2 regions of the Streptomyces sp. NPDC002092 genome follow, and region 2 is predicted to be linked to the other one. Evidence: riboswitches for the same ligand, from Rfam matches in the RefSeq annotation. Region 2 holds a riboswitch; the other holds the start of a gene.
The links. A riboswitch is a leader RNA that binds a small molecule or an ion and turns the genes downstream of it on or off. The one in region 2 is predicted to bind glycine.
Positions count from the first base shown of each region.

Region 1: it holds a riboswitch for glycine, as region 2 does, so the genes downstream of both, gcvP (aminomethyl-transferring glycine dehydrogenase) here and gcvT (glycine cleavage system aminomethyltransferase GcvT) in region 2, are expected to answer to the same signal.

Region 1 is NZ_JBSFDG010000017.1:6,215-14,070, forward strand. Features, by position in the region: gene ACWCRD_RS33530 (FHA domain-containing protein) at 1-377, shown strand, start outside; gene ftsR (transcriptional regulator FtsR) at 422-1,159, shown strand; gene ACWCRD_RS33540 (bifunctional nuclease family protein) at 1,245-1,718, shown strand; gene ACWCRD_RS33545 (MerR family transcriptional regulator) at 1,922-2,605, shown strand; gene ACWCRD_RS33550 (DNA polymerase IV) at 2,685-4,049, shown strand; gene ACWCRD_RS33555 (PRC-barrel domain-containing protein) at 4,101-4,478, opposite strand; glycine riboswitch at 4,592-4,687, shown strand; gene gcvP (aminomethyl-transferring glycine dehydrogenase) at 4,864-7,749, shown strand; gene ACWCRD_RS33565 (TOBE domain-containing protein) at 7,797-7,856, opposite strand, start outside.
Region 2 is NZ_JBSFDG010000028.1:45,229-53,084, forward strand. Features, by position in the region: gene ACWCRD_RS40910 (L-serine ammonia-lyase) at 1-509, opposite strand, end outside; gene glyA (serine hydroxymethyltransferase) at 566-1,828, opposite strand; gene gcvH (glycine cleavage system protein GcvH) at 1,843-2,220, opposite strand; gene gcvT (glycine cleavage system aminomethyltransferase GcvT) at 2,350-3,468, opposite strand; glycine riboswitch at 3,513-3,613, opposite strand; glycine riboswitch at 3,614-3,712, opposite strand; gene ACWCRD_RS40930 (AAA family ATPase) at 3,902-4,606, shown strand; gene ACWCRD_RS40935 (enhanced serine sensitivity protein SseB) at 4,689-5,483, shown strand; gene ACWCRD_RS40940 (enhanced serine sensitivity protein SseB C-terminal domain-containing protein) at 5,634-6,428, shown strand; gene ACWCRD_RS40945 (ABC transporter permease) at 6,738-7,745, shown strand; gene ACWCRD_RS40950 (ABC transporter substrate-binding protein) at 7,816-7,856, shown strand, end outside.

The sequences.
Region 1 (7,856 bases), on a different contig from region 2:
AGGTCACCGGTCAGACGCAGATGCCGGCGCTCTCTCCCGAGGCACAGGCGGCCGTCGACGCGCTGCCGCTGGGCTCCGCGCTTCTGGTCGTGCGCCGCGGGCCGAACTCGGGCAGCCGCTTCCTGCTGGACGGGGACCTGACCACTGCCGGCCGTCATCCGCAGAGCGACATCTTCCTGGACGACGTGACGGTCTCGCGCCGGCACGTGGAGTTCCGCCGTGGTGCGGACGGCTCGTTCACGGTGGCCGACGTGGGCAGTCTGAACGGCACATACGTCAACCGCGAGCGGATCGACCAGGTCGCTCTGAACAACGGTGACGAGGTGCAGATCGGAAAGTACCGGCTGGTCTTCTACGCAAGCCAGCGGGGCTACTGACCCTTCCCCCAGACCCCGTCCGGGGGGACCCCAAGGGAATGTCCATGCTTCGAACACCGAGCGGCGGTGCCGGACACGGCACCGCCGACACGGACAGCGGTCTGATGAGCATCGGCACGGTGCTGAACGTGCTGCGCGACGAGTTCCCCGAAGTCACCATCTCCAAGATCCGTTTCCTGGAGTCGGAGGGGCTCATCGAGCCGCAGCGCACCCCGTCGGGGTATCGCAAGTTCAGCGCGGACGACGTCGAGCGCCTCGGCCAGGTGCTGAGGATGCAGCGGGACCACTATCTGCCCCTCAAGGTGATCCGGGAGCATCTGGACGCCATGGAGCGCGGTGAGGCGGCCCCGCTGCCCGTGGTGGGACGCCAGCGGGACGGCGAGTCCCTCCTCGAGGCGCCCGAGGGGCCCACCGCGGCTCGGATCGGGCGGGACGAGCTGCTCGCGGCCGCCGGGATCGGCGAGCAGGAACTCGAGGAGTGGGAGTCGTACGGCCTGGTGGCGCCGCTGCCGGACGGGGCGTACGACGCGGAGACGGTTACCGTGGCGTCGCTCGTCGTGGAGCTCGGGCAGTCCGGGATCGAACCGCGGCACCTCAGGGCCATGAAGGCCGCCGCCGAGCGTGAGGCCGGGCTGGTGGACCAGGTGGTGGCCCCGCTGAAGCGCCACCGTAATCCGCAGACCAGGGCGCATGCCGAGGCGCGTACGAAGGAGCTGGCGGCGCTCACGGTGAAGCTGCACGCCGCCCTCGTGCAGATCGCGCTCGGTGTGCGACTGCCCTGAGTCCGGCGGGTTCGGGGAGGCCGGATCGGCCCCCCGTTCTCGGCTCGACTACCCAAACGTCCCGGGCAGGTCCTAGGGTTGCTGTGTGAACGAGCTCGATGTCGTAGGTGTCCGGGTCGAAATGCCCTCCAACCAACCGATCGTGCTCCTGCGTGAAGTGGGAGGCGACCGTTACCTCCCCATCTGGATCGGGCCGGGGGAGGCGACTGCCATTGCCTTCGCCCAGCAGGGCATGGCCCCCGCACGACCGCTGACCCACGACCTGTTCAAGGACGTGCTGGAGGCCGTCGGTCAGGAGCTGACCGAAGTGCGCATCACGGATCTGCGGGAGGGCGTCTTCTACGCGGAGCTGGTCTTCGCCAGCGGGGTCGAAGTCAGCGCCCGTCCGTCCGACGCCATAGCGCTGGCCCTGCGCACCGGAACGCCGATCTACGGCAGCGACGGTGTGCTCGACGACGCAGGCATCGCGATTCCGGATGAGCAGGAGGACGAGGTGGAGAAGTTCCGCGAGTTCCTCGACCAGATCTCGCCGGAGGACTTCGGGACAAGCAGCCAGTGAGTCTCAGACGCCGACAAGTGCCAACGGCGAGTGAGAGCGTCCTGCGGCCCCCTTCGAGCGCATTCGGCTAGCCTTTCCCCGCGGTGGGGTGCGGGAAACCACTCTTAGGGTGATTATCACTCGGCGTGCCGAGTGTGGCGATCGTTGACGCACCCCTGGTGACTGCCTACCGTCGAGATGGCAGGTCAAGGACGGAGGTCGGCGTGAGAAGCAGCGGCGACGGTACGGCTGGGGGTGGCCCCGGACGCAGTCTCGGGGAGAGCGGTCCGTACCCTCCCCCAAGCTCTCAACTTCGTTCGAGTTGGGGGGACCCCCATCCCGGCAGCGCGGCCGATCACGCTCCGCAGCGACCGGCGGCCGTGCCGAGCAGCGGAGGGGCGGCGTCCATGGCGTCCGAGGAGATCGGCTATCGCGGTCCGACGGCCTGTGCGGCCGCCGGCATCACCTATCGGCAACTGGACTACTGGGCCCGTACCGGGCTCGTCGAGCCCAGCGTGCGGCCCGCCTACGGGTCGGGCACGCAGCGTCTGTACAGCTTCCGGGACGTCGTCGTCCTGAAGATCGTCAAGCGGTTCCTGGACACCGGTGTGTCGTTGCAGAACATCCGTACCGCGGTGGTGCACCTGCGGGAGCGGGGCTTCCGGGACCTTGAGCGCATGACGCTGATGAGCGACGGGGCCACGGTCTACGAGTGCACCTCGCCCGACGAGGTCCATGCGCTGCTCCAGGGCGGCCAGGGGATCTTCGGGATCGCCGTCGGTGTGGTGTGGCGGGACGTCGACAGCGCGCTCTCGCAGCTGCACGGCGAGCGGATCGACACCGGTGAGACCCTGGTCGGGCACAATCCGGCGGACGAGCTGGCACGGCGGCGGAACCGGGCGGTCTGACCGCGTTCTCTGCGGCTTCTGAGAGCCCTTCGGCGGTCGTAGGGCGGCATTGTCAGTGGCGTAGGGCAGCATCGGAGATGTGAGAAACGCGCCCACCATCCTGCATCTCGACATGGATGCCTTCTACGCCTCGGCGGAGCAGGCATCCAAGCCGAGTCTGCGAGGGAAGGCCGTGATCGTGGGTGGGCTCGGGCCGCGCGGGGTGGTCGCCACCGCTTCGTACGAGGCACGGGTCTTCGGGGTGCGGTCGGCCATGCCGATGGCGCAGGCGCGGCGGCTGGCACCGAACGCCGCGTATCTGGTGCCGCGCTTCGGGTTCTACCGGTCGATCAGCGAGCAGGTCATGGGCCTGCTGCACTCGCTGTCGCCTCTGGTGGAGCCCCTGAGCCTGGATGAGGCCTTCGTGGACCTGGAGGCCGGGGAGGCGGCCTGGGACGCGGCGTCGGCGCGGCTGGTGGGGGAGAAGCTGCGCGCCGACATACGGGCGGACACGGGGCTCACCGGGTCCGTGGGCCTCGCCGCCTGCAAGATGCTCGCGAAGATCGCCTCCGAGGAGGCCAAGCCGAACGGGCTGGTGCTGGTCGAGCCCGGGACCGAGCGGGCCAAGCTCGGACCGATGTCGGTGCGGATGCTGCCGGGGGTGGGGCCGGCCACGGGGGACCATCTGCGGCGGGCCGGCATCACCACGGTCGACGAGATCGCCGAGGCCGGTGAGGACGAGCTCGTCCGGCTGCTGGGAAAGGCCCATGGACACGCGTTGTACGCCATGGCGCTGGCGCACGACGACCGGCCCGTGGTGGCCGAGCGGGAGGCCAAGTCGGTATCGGTCGAGGACACGTACGACGTGGACATCCACGACCGGGTGAGGGTGGGGCTGGAGGTGCAGCGGCTGGCCGACCGGTGTGTGCGGCGGCTGCGAGGTGCGGGTCTTTCGGGGCGGACCATCGTGCTGAAGGTGCGGCGCTACGACTTCTCGACGCTGACTCGTTCCGAGACGCTGCGCGGGCCCACGGACGATCCGGCGGTGGTGCGGGAGGCTGCCGCCCGGCTGCTGGACTCGGTGGACACGACAGGGGGTGTGCGGTTGCTGGGGGTCGGGGTGAGCGGGCTGGCCGACTACACGCAGGAGGATCTGTTCGCGCAGGCCGCGGGGGACGGCGCGGAACATCTGGCGGACGAAGCGGACGAGGAGCCCGCCGAGGAGCAGAAGGTGGTTGTCGAACGGCGGTGGCCGGCCGGGCACGATGTGCGGCATGCCGAGTTCGGGCACGGGTGGGTGCAGGGAAGCGGGCTCGGGCGGGTGACCGTGCGGTTCGAGACGCCGGATTCGGAGCCCGGGCGGGTGCGGACGTTTCGCACCGATGATCCTGAGCTGGAGCCGGCGGACCCGTTGCCGTTGGTGGCGGCGAGACCCGGAGCCTCCGTGCACGAAGTCGGCGCCTGACGGGGGAGGGCGCTGGTCCGCGCGGGGGCCGGGGCGATCCAGGCGACGGGCCTAGGCGTCCGCGTCCTCCGTGCCCGCGAGCTTGCCGAAGTCATGGTCCGGGAAGGGGGACGGAGCGGGGAGGTCCAGGCCGTAGTGGTGGTAGAGCTGAAGCTCCTGTTCGGGGGAGAGGTGGCGGCCGACGCCGAAGTCGGGGGCGTCCTTGATGAGGGACCGGTCGAAGGGGACGTGGAGGGTGCCTTCGATCAGTTCGCTGGGTTCCAGGGGGACGAATGCGTCCCGGGAGAACAGGCCGGTGCGTATGGCCGCCCACTCCGGCACGCCGGTCGCGTCGTCGAGGTAGACCTCGTCGATGGTGCCGAGCTTGGTGCCGTTGCGGTCGAACGCCTTGCGGCCGATCAGGTTGCGCGGATCGATGTCGGTCTGCACGGGCCCTCCACTTGGTCGCAACTCATCCGTAAGCACTACAAAAGAGCAGATTGGTGATGGCGGCCACTCGAACGATCGGATGGTGTGCTCGCTGGTAGGCTGACAGCGGCTGCTGACCCCGTGCGGGAGAGTCCTCCAGACATCATCGGAGGCGCCGAAGGAGCAAATCCTCCCCGGAATCTCTCAGGCCCACGTACCGCGCGGACGAGGTCACTCTGGAAAGCAGGGCGGGTGTCGATGGCTTCCGCTCTCACCGACGGTGAAAGCCGGGCGCCCTCGGGTGTCCCGGTGAAGCTCTCAGGTTGAGATGACAGAGGGGGAGGCCGTCCGGGTACCCGTGCCGTGGTGCCCCTCGAAGGTCGTGTCAGACCAGGAGGCCTCCGCAATGACCGCCCATCGCATTCCGCTCTCCGAGCTCGAACAGGGAATCCCGTTCGAGCAGCGCCATATCGGGCCTGATCACGAGGCGCGGGCCAAGATGCTCGCACATGTCGGATATGGCTCGCTGGACGAGCTGACCGCCGCCGCGGTGCCGGATGTGATCAAGAACTCGGATGCGCTGGAGCTCCCGGGTGCGCGTACCGAGGCCGAGGTGCTGGCCGAGCTGCGGTCGCTCGCCGACCGGAACCAGGTGCTCGACTCCATGATCGGGCTCGGGTACTACGGGACCTTCACTCCGCCCGTCATCCTGCGCAATGTGATGGAGAACCCGGCCTGGTACACGGCCTACACGCCCTACCAGCCCGAGATCTCCCAGGGGCGGCTCGAGGCCCTGCTCAATTTCCAGACCATGGTCGCCGACCTGACCGGGCTGCCCACCTCCGGTGCCTCGCTGCTCGACGAGGGGACGGCCGCCGCCGAGGCGATGGCGCTGTCCCGGCGCATGGGCAGGAACAAGAAGGGCCTGTTCCTGATCGACGCGGACGTGCTGCCGCAGACCATCGCCGTGATCGAGACCCGTGCCGAGCCGACGGGTGTGGAGGTCGTGGTCGCCGACCTCGGCGACGGCATTCCGGCCGAGGTCGCCGGGCGGGAGATCAACGGCGTACTCGTCCAGTACCCCGGCGCCTCCGGCGTCGTACGCGACATCAAGCCGCTCATCGACCAGGCGCACGAGCTCGGTGCGCTCGTCACTGTCGCCGCCGACCTGCTGGCGCTGACGCTGCTGAAGTCGCCCGGGGAGCTCGGCGCGGACATCGCGGTCGGGACCACCCAGCGCTTCGGTGTGCCGATGGGCTTCGGCGGGCCGCACGCGGGCTACATGGCGGTGCACGAGAAGTTCGCGCGCAGCCTGCCCGGCCGGCTGGTGGGCGTCTCCGTGGATGCCGACGGGCACAAGGCCTACCGGCTCGCGCTGCAGACGCGGGAGCAGCACATCCGGCGGGAGAAGGCCACCAGCAACATCTGCACGGCCCAGGTGCTGCTCGCCGTCATGGCGGGGATGTACGCCGTGTACCACGGCCCTGAGGGGCTCAAGGCGATCGCGCGGCGCACCCACCGGTACGCCACCATCCTTGCCGCGGGCCTTCAGGCCGGTGGGGTCGAGGTCGTGCACGGCTCCTACTTCGACACGCTCACCGTGCGGGTGCCGGGCCGCGCCGCCGAGGTGCTGGCCTCCGCTCGTGAGAACGGAGTCAACCTTCACCTGGTCGACGCCGACCACGTGTCGATCGCCTGCGACGAGACCACCGCACGGGCCCAACTGGGCGCCGTGTGGACCGCGTTCGGGGTCGAGGGCGACATCGAGGCGCTGGACGCGGCGACCGAGGACTGCCTGCCCGCAGGACTGCTGCGCACCGACGACTACCTCACCCACCCGGTCTTCCAGGAGCACCGCTCCGAGACCGCGATGCTGCGCTACCTGCGCAGGCTCGCCGACCGTGACTACGCGCTCGACCGGGGCATGATCCCGCTGGGCTCCTGCACCATGAAGCTCAACGCGACCACCGAGATGGAGCCGGTCACCTGGCCCGAGTTCGGGCAGCTGCACCCCTTCGCGCCGGCCCAGCAGGCGCAGGGCTACCTCACCCTCATCCGTGAGCTGGAGGAGCGGCTCGCCGAGGTCACCGGGTACGACAAGGTGTCCCTGCAGCCCAACGCCGGATCGCAGGGCGAGCTGGCCGGACTGCTCGCCGTACGCGGATATCACCGGGCCAACGGGGACGAACAGCGGACCGTGTGTCTGATTCCGTCGTCCGCGCACGGTACGAACGCCGCCAGCGCAGTGATGGCCGGGATGAAGGTCGTCGTCGTGAAGACCGCCGAGGACGGCGAGATCGACATCGAGGACCTGCGGGCGAAGATCGAGCAGTACCGCGACGAGCTGTCGGTGCTGATGATCACGTACCCCTCCACGCACGGTGTGTTCGAGGAGCATGTCGCCGACATCTGCGCGCAGGTGCACGAGGCCGGCGGGCAGGTGTACGTCGACGGCGCCAACCTCAACGCCCTTGTGGGGCTCGCCAAGCCGGGGCACTTCGGCGGTGACGTCTCGCACCTCAACCTGCACAAGACCTTCTGCATCCCGCACGGCGGCGGCGGGCCGGGCGTCGGACCGGTCGGTGTGCGGGCGCACCTGGCGCCGTATCTGCCGAACCACCCGATGCAGCCGGCCGCAGGACCGGCGACGGGCGTCGGGCCGATCTCCGCGGCTCCCTGGGGCTCCGCGGGCATCCTGCCGATCTCGTGGGCGTACGTCCGGCTCATGGGCGGCGAGGGGCTGAAGCGGGCCACGCAGGTGGCCGTGCTGAGCGCCAACTACATCGCCAAGCGGCTGGAGCCGCACTACCCCGTGCTCTACACCGGCCCGGGCGGGCTGGTCGCGCACGAGTGCATCATCGATCTGCGGCCGCTGACCAAGGCGACCGGTGTGAGCGTCGACGACGTGGCCAAGCGGCTCATCGACTACGGCTTCCACGCGCCGACGATGTCGTTCCCGGTGGCCGGCACGCTGATGATCGAGCCGACCGAGTCCGAGGATCTGATCGAGCTGGACCGGTTCTGCGAGGCGATGATCGCCATCCGTGCGGAGATCGAGAAGGTCGGGGCGGGCGAGTGGCCGGCCGAGGACAACCCGCTGAGGGGTGCGCCGCACACCGCGGCCGCGCTCGGTGGGGACTGGGAGCACGCGTATTCGCGTGAGGAGGCCGTCTTCCCGGCCGGGGTGTCGGCCGCCGACAAGTACTGGCCGCCGGTGCGCCGGATCGACCAGGCCTTCGGTGACCGGAACCTGGTGTGCTCGTGCCCGCCGCTGGACGCGTACGACGACTGAGGCAGTGGTCGTGGAGGAGGGCCCCGCTGCGGCGGGGCCCTTTCCCGTTACGCCGTCGCGAGTGAGATCTCCGTCGACTTGATCAGGGCCACGACGGGTGTGCCGGC
Region 2 (7,856 bases):
ACCGTGTCGTCCAGCTTGATGCGGTCCTGGCCAACGGCGTCCTCGTCGACGACGAAGCCGCCGCCCACCGAGTAGTACGTCTTCGACAGCAGTTCCGTACCCGAGGCGTCGAACGCCCACAGGGTCATGCCGTTCGCGTGGTACGGGAGGGCCTTGCGGCGGTGCAGTTTCAGGTCGTTGTCGAAGGAGAACGGGATCTCGTGCTCGCCGAGGAGCCGGATCCGGCCGGACGACTTGATCGCCTCCACCCGCTCGTCCGCCGTCTCCACATCCACCGTCCGCGGTGCGGCGCCCTCCAGGCCGAGCAGCACCGCCTTGGGGGTGCCGTGGCCGTGGCCGGTCGCGCCCAGGGAGCCGTACAGCTCGGCACGGACGGACGCGACGGAGCCGAGCAGCTCCTCGTTGCGCAGGCGGCGGGCGAACATGCGTGCCGCACGCATCGGTCCCACCGTGTGGGAGCTCGACGGGCCTATGCCGATCGAGAACAGGTCGAAGACCGAGATGGCCACGGGAACTCCTCCGAAAAGGGTGGGGGCACACGCCGTCGGGTGCCCCCACCGGGGAACTACTTGTTCAGACCGGGGTACAGCGGGTGCTTGTCGGCGAGCGCCTTGACCCGGGTCTTGAGCGCCTCGACGTCGTACGACGGCTTCAGCGCCTCGGCGATGACGTCCGCGACCTCGGCGAAGTCCTCGGCGGTGAAGCCGCGGGTGGCCAGCGCCGGGGTGCCGATCCGCAGACCCGAGGTCACCATCGGCGGGCGCGGGTCGTTGGGGACGGCGTTGCGGTTGACCGTGATGCCGACCTCGTGCAGCCGGTCCTCGGCCTGCTGCCCGTCCAGTGCGGAGTGGCGCAGGTCGACGAGGATCAGGTGCACGTCGGTGCCGCCGGACAGGACGTTCACCCCGGCCTCGCGGGCGTCCGCCGCCGTCAGCCGCTCGGCGAGGATGCGCGCACCCTCCACCGTACGCCGCTGGCGCTCCTTGAACTCCTCGCTCGCGGCGACCTTGAAGGAGACCGCCTTCGCCGCGATCACATGCTCCAGCGGACCGCCCTGGAAGCCCGGGAAGACCGACGAGTTGAGCTTCTTCGCGAAGTCCTTCTTCGCGAGGATGATGCCGCCGCGCGGCCCGCCCAGCGTCTTGTGGGTGGTGGAGGTGACCACGTCGGCGTGCTCGACCGGGTTGGGGTGCAGCCCGGCGGCCACCAGCCCCGCGAAGTGCGCCATGTCCACCCACAGGTAGGCGCCGACCTCGTCCGCGATCCGGCGGAACTCCGCGAAGTCCAGCTGCCTCGGGTAGGCCGACCAGCCGGCGATGATCACCTTGGGGCGGTGCTCCTTGGCCAGCCGCTCCACCTCGGCCATGTCGACCAGACCGGAGTCGTCCACGTGGTAGGCGACCACGTTGAACTGCTTGCCGGAGAAGTTCAGCCGCATCCCGTGGGTCAGGTGCCCGCCGTGCGCCAGGTCCAGGCCCAGGATGGTGTCGCCGGGCTGGGCCAGCGCGAACAGCGCGGCCTGGTTGGCGGAGGCACCCGAGTGCGGCTGCACGTTGGCGTACTCGGCGCCGAACAGCTCCTTGAGCCGGTCGATGGCGATCTGCTCGGCGACATCGACGTGCTCGCAGCCGCCGTAGTAGCGCCGGCCCGGGTAGCCCTCGGCGTACTTGTTGGTCAGGACCGAGCCCTGGGCCTCCATCACCGCGAGCGGCGCGAAGTTCTCCGAGGCGATCATCTCGAGGGTGGACTGCTGGCGGTGCAGCTCGGCGTCGACCGCGGCGGCGATCTCCGGGTCGAGCTCATGCAGGGGCGTGTTCAGTACGGACATGCGTCTACGGCTCCTCAGCCGGCGTTCTGGGCGGTGTACTCGTCGGCGGAGAGCAGGTCGGCCGGCTCCTCCGTGACGCGGACCTTGAAGAGCCAACCTCCCTCGAAGGGAGCCGAGTTGACCAGGGACGGGTCGTTCACCACGTCCTCGTTGATCTCGGTGACCTCACCGGTGACGGGGGAGTACAGGTCGCTGACCGACTTGGTCGACTCCAGCTCGCCGCAGGTCTCACCCGCGGTCACGGCGGAGCCCACCTCGGGAAGCTGGGCGTAGACGACATCGCCGAGCGCGTTGGCCGCGAACTCCGTGATGCCGACCGTCGAGACGCCGTCCTCGGCGGCCGACAGCCACTCGTGCTCCTTGCTGTAACGCAGCTGCTGGGGGTTGCTCATGGCCTGAATTCTCCTGTACGCGGTGGAGTGCTGATGAAGGGGGGAGTGCGGAAAACGCATGTGAGCAGCGAAAATGTGCGCGGGGTCACGTCCGGGGACGGAGCCCCCTCGCCCAGTCTCGGTCAGTGTCTACTTCTGCCGCTTGTAGAACGGCAGCGCCACGACCTCGTACGGCTCGTGACTGCCCCGGATGTCCACGCCGACACCCTCGGTGCCCGGCGCCGCATGCGCCGCGTCGACGTAGGCCATCGCGATCGGCTTGCCCAGCGTGGGGGAGGGGGCACCGGAGGTGACCTCGCCGATCACCTCGCCGCCCGCGACGACGGCGTACCCGGCGCGCGGGACCCGACGGCCCTCGGCGACCAGGCCGACGAGGACGCGCGGCGGGTTCTCCGCAGCCCTGGCGGCCGCCTCCTGGAGCGCCTTGCGCCCCACGAAGTCGCCCTCCTTCTCGAACTTCACCACCCGGCCGAGCCCGGCGTCGAACGGCGTGAGCGAGGTGGACAGTTCATGCCCGTACAGCGGCATGCCCGCCTCCAGGCGCAGGGTGTCCCGGCAGGACAGCCCGCAGGGCACCAGCCCGACAGGCGCTCCGGCGTCGGTCAGCGCCTGCCACAGCTTCTCGGCGTCACCGGGGGCGACGAACAGCTCGAAGCCGTCCTCGCCGGTGTAGCCGGTGCGCGCGATGAGGGCGGGGACGCCGGCGACGGTGCCGGGCAGGCCGGCGTAGTACTTGAGGCCGTCGAGATCGGCGTCGGTGAGCGACTTCAGGATGCCGGGGGACTCGGGGCCCTGCACGGCGATCAGCGCGTAGCTGTCCCGGTCGTCGCGCACCTCGGCGTCGAAGCCGGCCGAACGCTCCACCAGCGCGTCCAGCACCACCTGCGCGTTGGAGGCGTTGGCGACGACCATGTACTCGCTGTCGGCGAGCCGGTAGACGATCAGGTCGTCGAGGATGCCGCCGTCGGCCCGGCAGATCATCGTGTAGCGGGCCCGGCCGACGCCGACGGAGGCGATGTTGCCGACCAGGGCGAAGTTCAGGAGCTGTGCGGCCTGCGGGCCGGTCACGGTGATCTCGCCCATGTGGGAGAGATCGAAGAGCCCGGCCTTCGTCCGCACGGCGAGGTGCTCGTCGCGCTCGGAGCCGTAGCGCAGGGGCATGTCCCAGCCGGCGAAGTCGGTCATCGTCGCGCCGAGCGAGCGATGCAGAGCATCGAGCGCGGTGTGACGGGGTTCGGTGCTGCTCATCGGACGGTCGTCTCCCAGGCAGAGTGCATGACGGGCGAGGTCGTTCCTCCCCATCTGTCATCGGAACCTGAGAGGTTCGCCATGAAGTCATGGCTTGCACCTTGGGTGGGGCCACCGGATCCGGTGGCCCGCTTTTCAGATGTGCCTCGCCCGCGCGGTAACGGGGCCTGAGAGATTCAAGGGAGGGACTTGCTCCTTCGGCGCCCGGCAGACTCGGCTGCCAGGACTCTCCCGCGCGGATTCAAACGGCCGGTATGCAGTTGCGCGCACATCATTGCACGCGCCCCCTCCTCCTCGGCACCGCCTCTTCGGCACCTCCTCTTTGTGACCGGGCTGTGGCCGGAACCGAACACAACCACGAGACGCCGTGCATTACCTTCCCTTTACAAAGAGTGGGGAGAAGCTTTCCTGACCCCCAGGAAGGACGATCACGGTGAACAGGACCACGGTGTACGCCACGACCTCGGCCGTCGCGCTGCCCAAGCAGCCCACGGCCCCGGCCCAGGACGCGTGCGGTGCCTTCCCCCATGCTCGGCTGCGCTCGCGCGGGGGGACCCCCACGGCACCCGTGGTCCGCGATCTGCGCGACCGCTCGGGGTACAGCCCGCACGCCCTGCTCTTCGGCCCCCGTGACCTGGTGGTGGTCACCGGCCTGCCCGGCAGCGGCAAGTCCACGCTGATGGAGCGCGCCGTCCGCGGCATCCGCATCGACTCCCAGGACGCCCGCGACCGCTGGGAGGCCCGCACGCCCCGCTTCCTGCCCTACGCGCTCTACCGGCCCCTCGTCCGCCTCGCCCACTACGCGGGACTGCGCCGCGCCCTGCGCAGCGGCGAAGGGGTCGTCGTGCACGACTGCGGTACGCAGGCCTGGGTGCGCGGCTGGCTGGCCCGCGAGGCCCGGCGCCGCGGCGGCACCCTGCATCTGCTGCTGCTCGACGTCACGCCCGGCACGGCTCTGGAGGGCCAGCGCGAGCGCGGCCGCGGCGTCTCGCGCTACGCCTTCCTGCGCCACCGCACGGCAGCGGCCCGGCTGATCCGCGCGGTCGAGCGGGGCGACCTGCCCGAGGGCGTCGGCTCGGCGGTGCTGCTGGACCGGGACGCCGCGGACGTCCTGCGCAGAATCGGTTTCACGGGGTGACGCACGGCCCAACCCCTTTGTCCCTCCCACCCGCTAGCCTTTCCAGCCACAGCAGTGGTTCTCAGCAGGCGGTCGGACACAGATGGACTTCGCAGCGGATCTTCCCGCGGACTTTCCCTTGCAGGCGCACCCCCATCCGCACGGCGGATGGCCCGGCAACGAGCTGGAGGAGGTGCTGTCGGCCTCCCTCGGCATCCCCTCGGCGGGCGGCCGGATCCTGGAGGTGCTCGGCCGCAGCTTCGTCTGGGTGCCGCTGCCGAACGGCGGCGACCTGAACAGCGGCCCCCTCGACCTGCCCACGCTGGAGATCGAGGGCCAGGCCTATGTGCCGGTCTTCAGCTCCGAGGAGCAGTTCCGGCAGGTGGTCGGCTCCCACATGTCGTACACGATCGCCCCGGCCGTCGAGTTCGCCCGCGGACTGCCCCCGCAGGTCGGCCTCGCGGTGAACCCGGACGGCGTGGTCGGCATCCCGCTCCCGCCGCCCGCCGTCGCCGAACTGTGCCGCGTGGGCCGCACCCCGCTGGACGGCCCCGCAACCGGCGGCCGGGTCAAGCTCTTCGAGCCGGACTGGCAGGACGACCCGATCGACTTCCTCGCCGCGGCCTCCGCCGAGTTCGCCGGGACAGGAGTGGTCGTCACCGCCCGCCGCTGCCTCGCCGCCATCGAGACGGCGGACCCGGTGATGTTCGTGGGCGTCGAACTCTCCCAGCGGGAGGGCGACATCAGAGCCCTCCCCCTGGAGGCCCTGAGCCGGGCCATCACCCAAATCCCCACCCAGTGGCCCGTCAACCTGGTCCTCCTGGACGTGACGGACGACCCGGTGGCGACCTGGATGCGGGAACGGGTACGCCCTTTCTATACGAGGGACCACCTGTAGAGCGCCGCGAGGGGCAGCCGCCCTCAAGGGGCGCGGGGAACTGCGCGACAAGCCACGCACGACCTGCACTCGCCGACGAACAACAGGTCCCGAGTTTCTGGGCGCTTAAGCTGTTGGCATACGCGGGGCAACCACAGAAGGGGCACACACGTGAGCGCCAGCACCACGACCGGGACGGTCGAGAACATGCTGCGCCAGGTGACGCCAGGGCGCTACGACGCCTACGAGGCACTCCTCCGCGCACTCGCGACCCCCGGCTCCGGCCAGGTCTGGATGCTCCTGTGGCACGGCCAGGCGGGCTCCCCGGACGCCCAGTACGGAAACATGGAGGTCGACGGCCACGGCTACGCCCCGTGCGTCACCTCCGCCCAGGAACTCTCGGCCAGCGGCTGGAACAGATCGTACGAGGTGGTCGACGGTCTCGACGTCGCCCGCACCCTCTACCCCGACCACTTCGGCCTCTGGCTCAATCCGCACGCCCCGGGCGGGGGCGTGGGCATCCCCTGGCTGGATCTGCGCCGTATCGCCACCGGTCTGGAGCGCCAGGCGGCCGGCCCGCTGCGGATGTCGGAACCCGCGATCGAGATCCCGCAGTTCTACGCCCTGCTCGCACAGAACGCCCACCGCACCCCGGCCGTCCGCTCGCTGCGCCGCGCCTGGGTGCAGCCGGCGCTCGGGGCGCCGTATCTCGCCATCGGCCTTGACGTGTACGACACCAGCCCGCCCGCGGTGGACTCGGTGCGGGCGATGATGCAGCAGTCCATCGGCGCCGTCCCGGACGGACTGCCGGTGTCGACGGTGGCGATGTCCGACGAGTACGACCCCGTCGCGCTGTGGATGCGGGCGAGCGTCCGGCCGTTCTACGACCGCGAGGCCCACGCGGCCGCTCCGGCCCAGGCGCCGGCGGCCGGGTACGGGTACCCGCCGGTGCATGGCGGATACTGAGACGCAGGCCTGGTTCGTACCAGGCCGGGAGTCGGTCTGCGCGCGTAGATCGGGCCGGAAGATCCTTTTCCGTGGAGTATGTCCAAAATAATCCCTGTCCGGCCGCCGTTACCCGGTGTCCGGATAACGGAACCCTCCAGCCCGCATCACGTTTACGCATCCTTTCACCGCCAAGTCTGGCAACAGATCGCCAAAGCGTTGAAGACTCCCGCTCCAGGGGGGTTCGCCCCCGTGTACGACGGACTGATCACGCCGCCACCGCGGCAAAGTGCGGGCCGGCTACCGCCGGTTGAGAGGGGTCCCTGCCAGATGACGGCACCATTGCACGAGCCGACCGCAGAAGCGGCCCCGAGCGCGGCCGAAGAAGCGGCGGTCGCCACCGCCGGCGACAAGGCCGTACAGGGGCGTTCCCTGGGCCGGATCGCCTGGGAGCGCCTGAAGAGGGACAAACTCGCCCTCACAGGCGGCATCGTCGTGCTCGTACTCGTCGTGGTGGCGCTGCTCGCACCGGTGATCACCAGCCTCTACGGGCAGGACCCCGACGTCTACCACGAGAGCCTGATCGACCCGCTGTTCAGCACCCCCAAGGGGTCGCTCGGCGGCATCAGCGGCGCCCACTGGCTGGGCGTCGAGCCGGTCAACGGCCGCGACATCTTCGCGCGCATCCTCTACGGCGCCCGGATCTCGCTCCTGGTCGGCTTCCTGTCCGCGATCGTCGCCGTCGTGCTCGGCACGATCCTCGGCATCCTGGCCGGCTTCTTCGGCGGCTGGGTCGACTCGGTCATCAGCCGCGTCATGGACGGCCTGCTGGCCTTCCCGCAGCTGCTCTTCATCATCGCGCTGGTCTCCGTCATGCCGAACGAGATGCTCGGACTGAGCGGCTCCAGCGTGCGCGTGTTCGTGATGATCCTGGTCATCGGCTTCTTCGGCTGGCCCTACATCGGACGCGTGGTGCGCGGCCAGACCCTCTCGCTGCGTGAGCGCGAGTACGTCGAGGCGGCCCGATCGCTGGGTGCCGGGCGGTTCTACATCCTGTTCAAGGAACTGCTGCCCAACCTCGTCGCCCCGATCATCGTCTACACGACGATGATGATCCCCACCAACATCCTCACCGAGGCGGCGCTCAGCTTCCTGGGCGTGGGCGTCAAGCCCCCCACGTCCTCCTGGGGGCAGATGCTCTCGACCGCGATCGACTACTACGACTCGGACCCCATGTACATGGTCGTCCCCGGCGTGGCGATCTTCATCACCGTTCTGGCCTTCAACCTCTTCGGCGACGGCGTGCGGGACGCGCTCGACCCGAAGGGCTCGCGCTGAACTGCCGTACCCCAAGCGTCCCGTGTGTACTCCCACGGGGTCTCTCATCAAAACCGGAGGATCCGAGATCGTGACTACCCAACGCACCTCAGGGCGGCGCAAGCAGGCGTT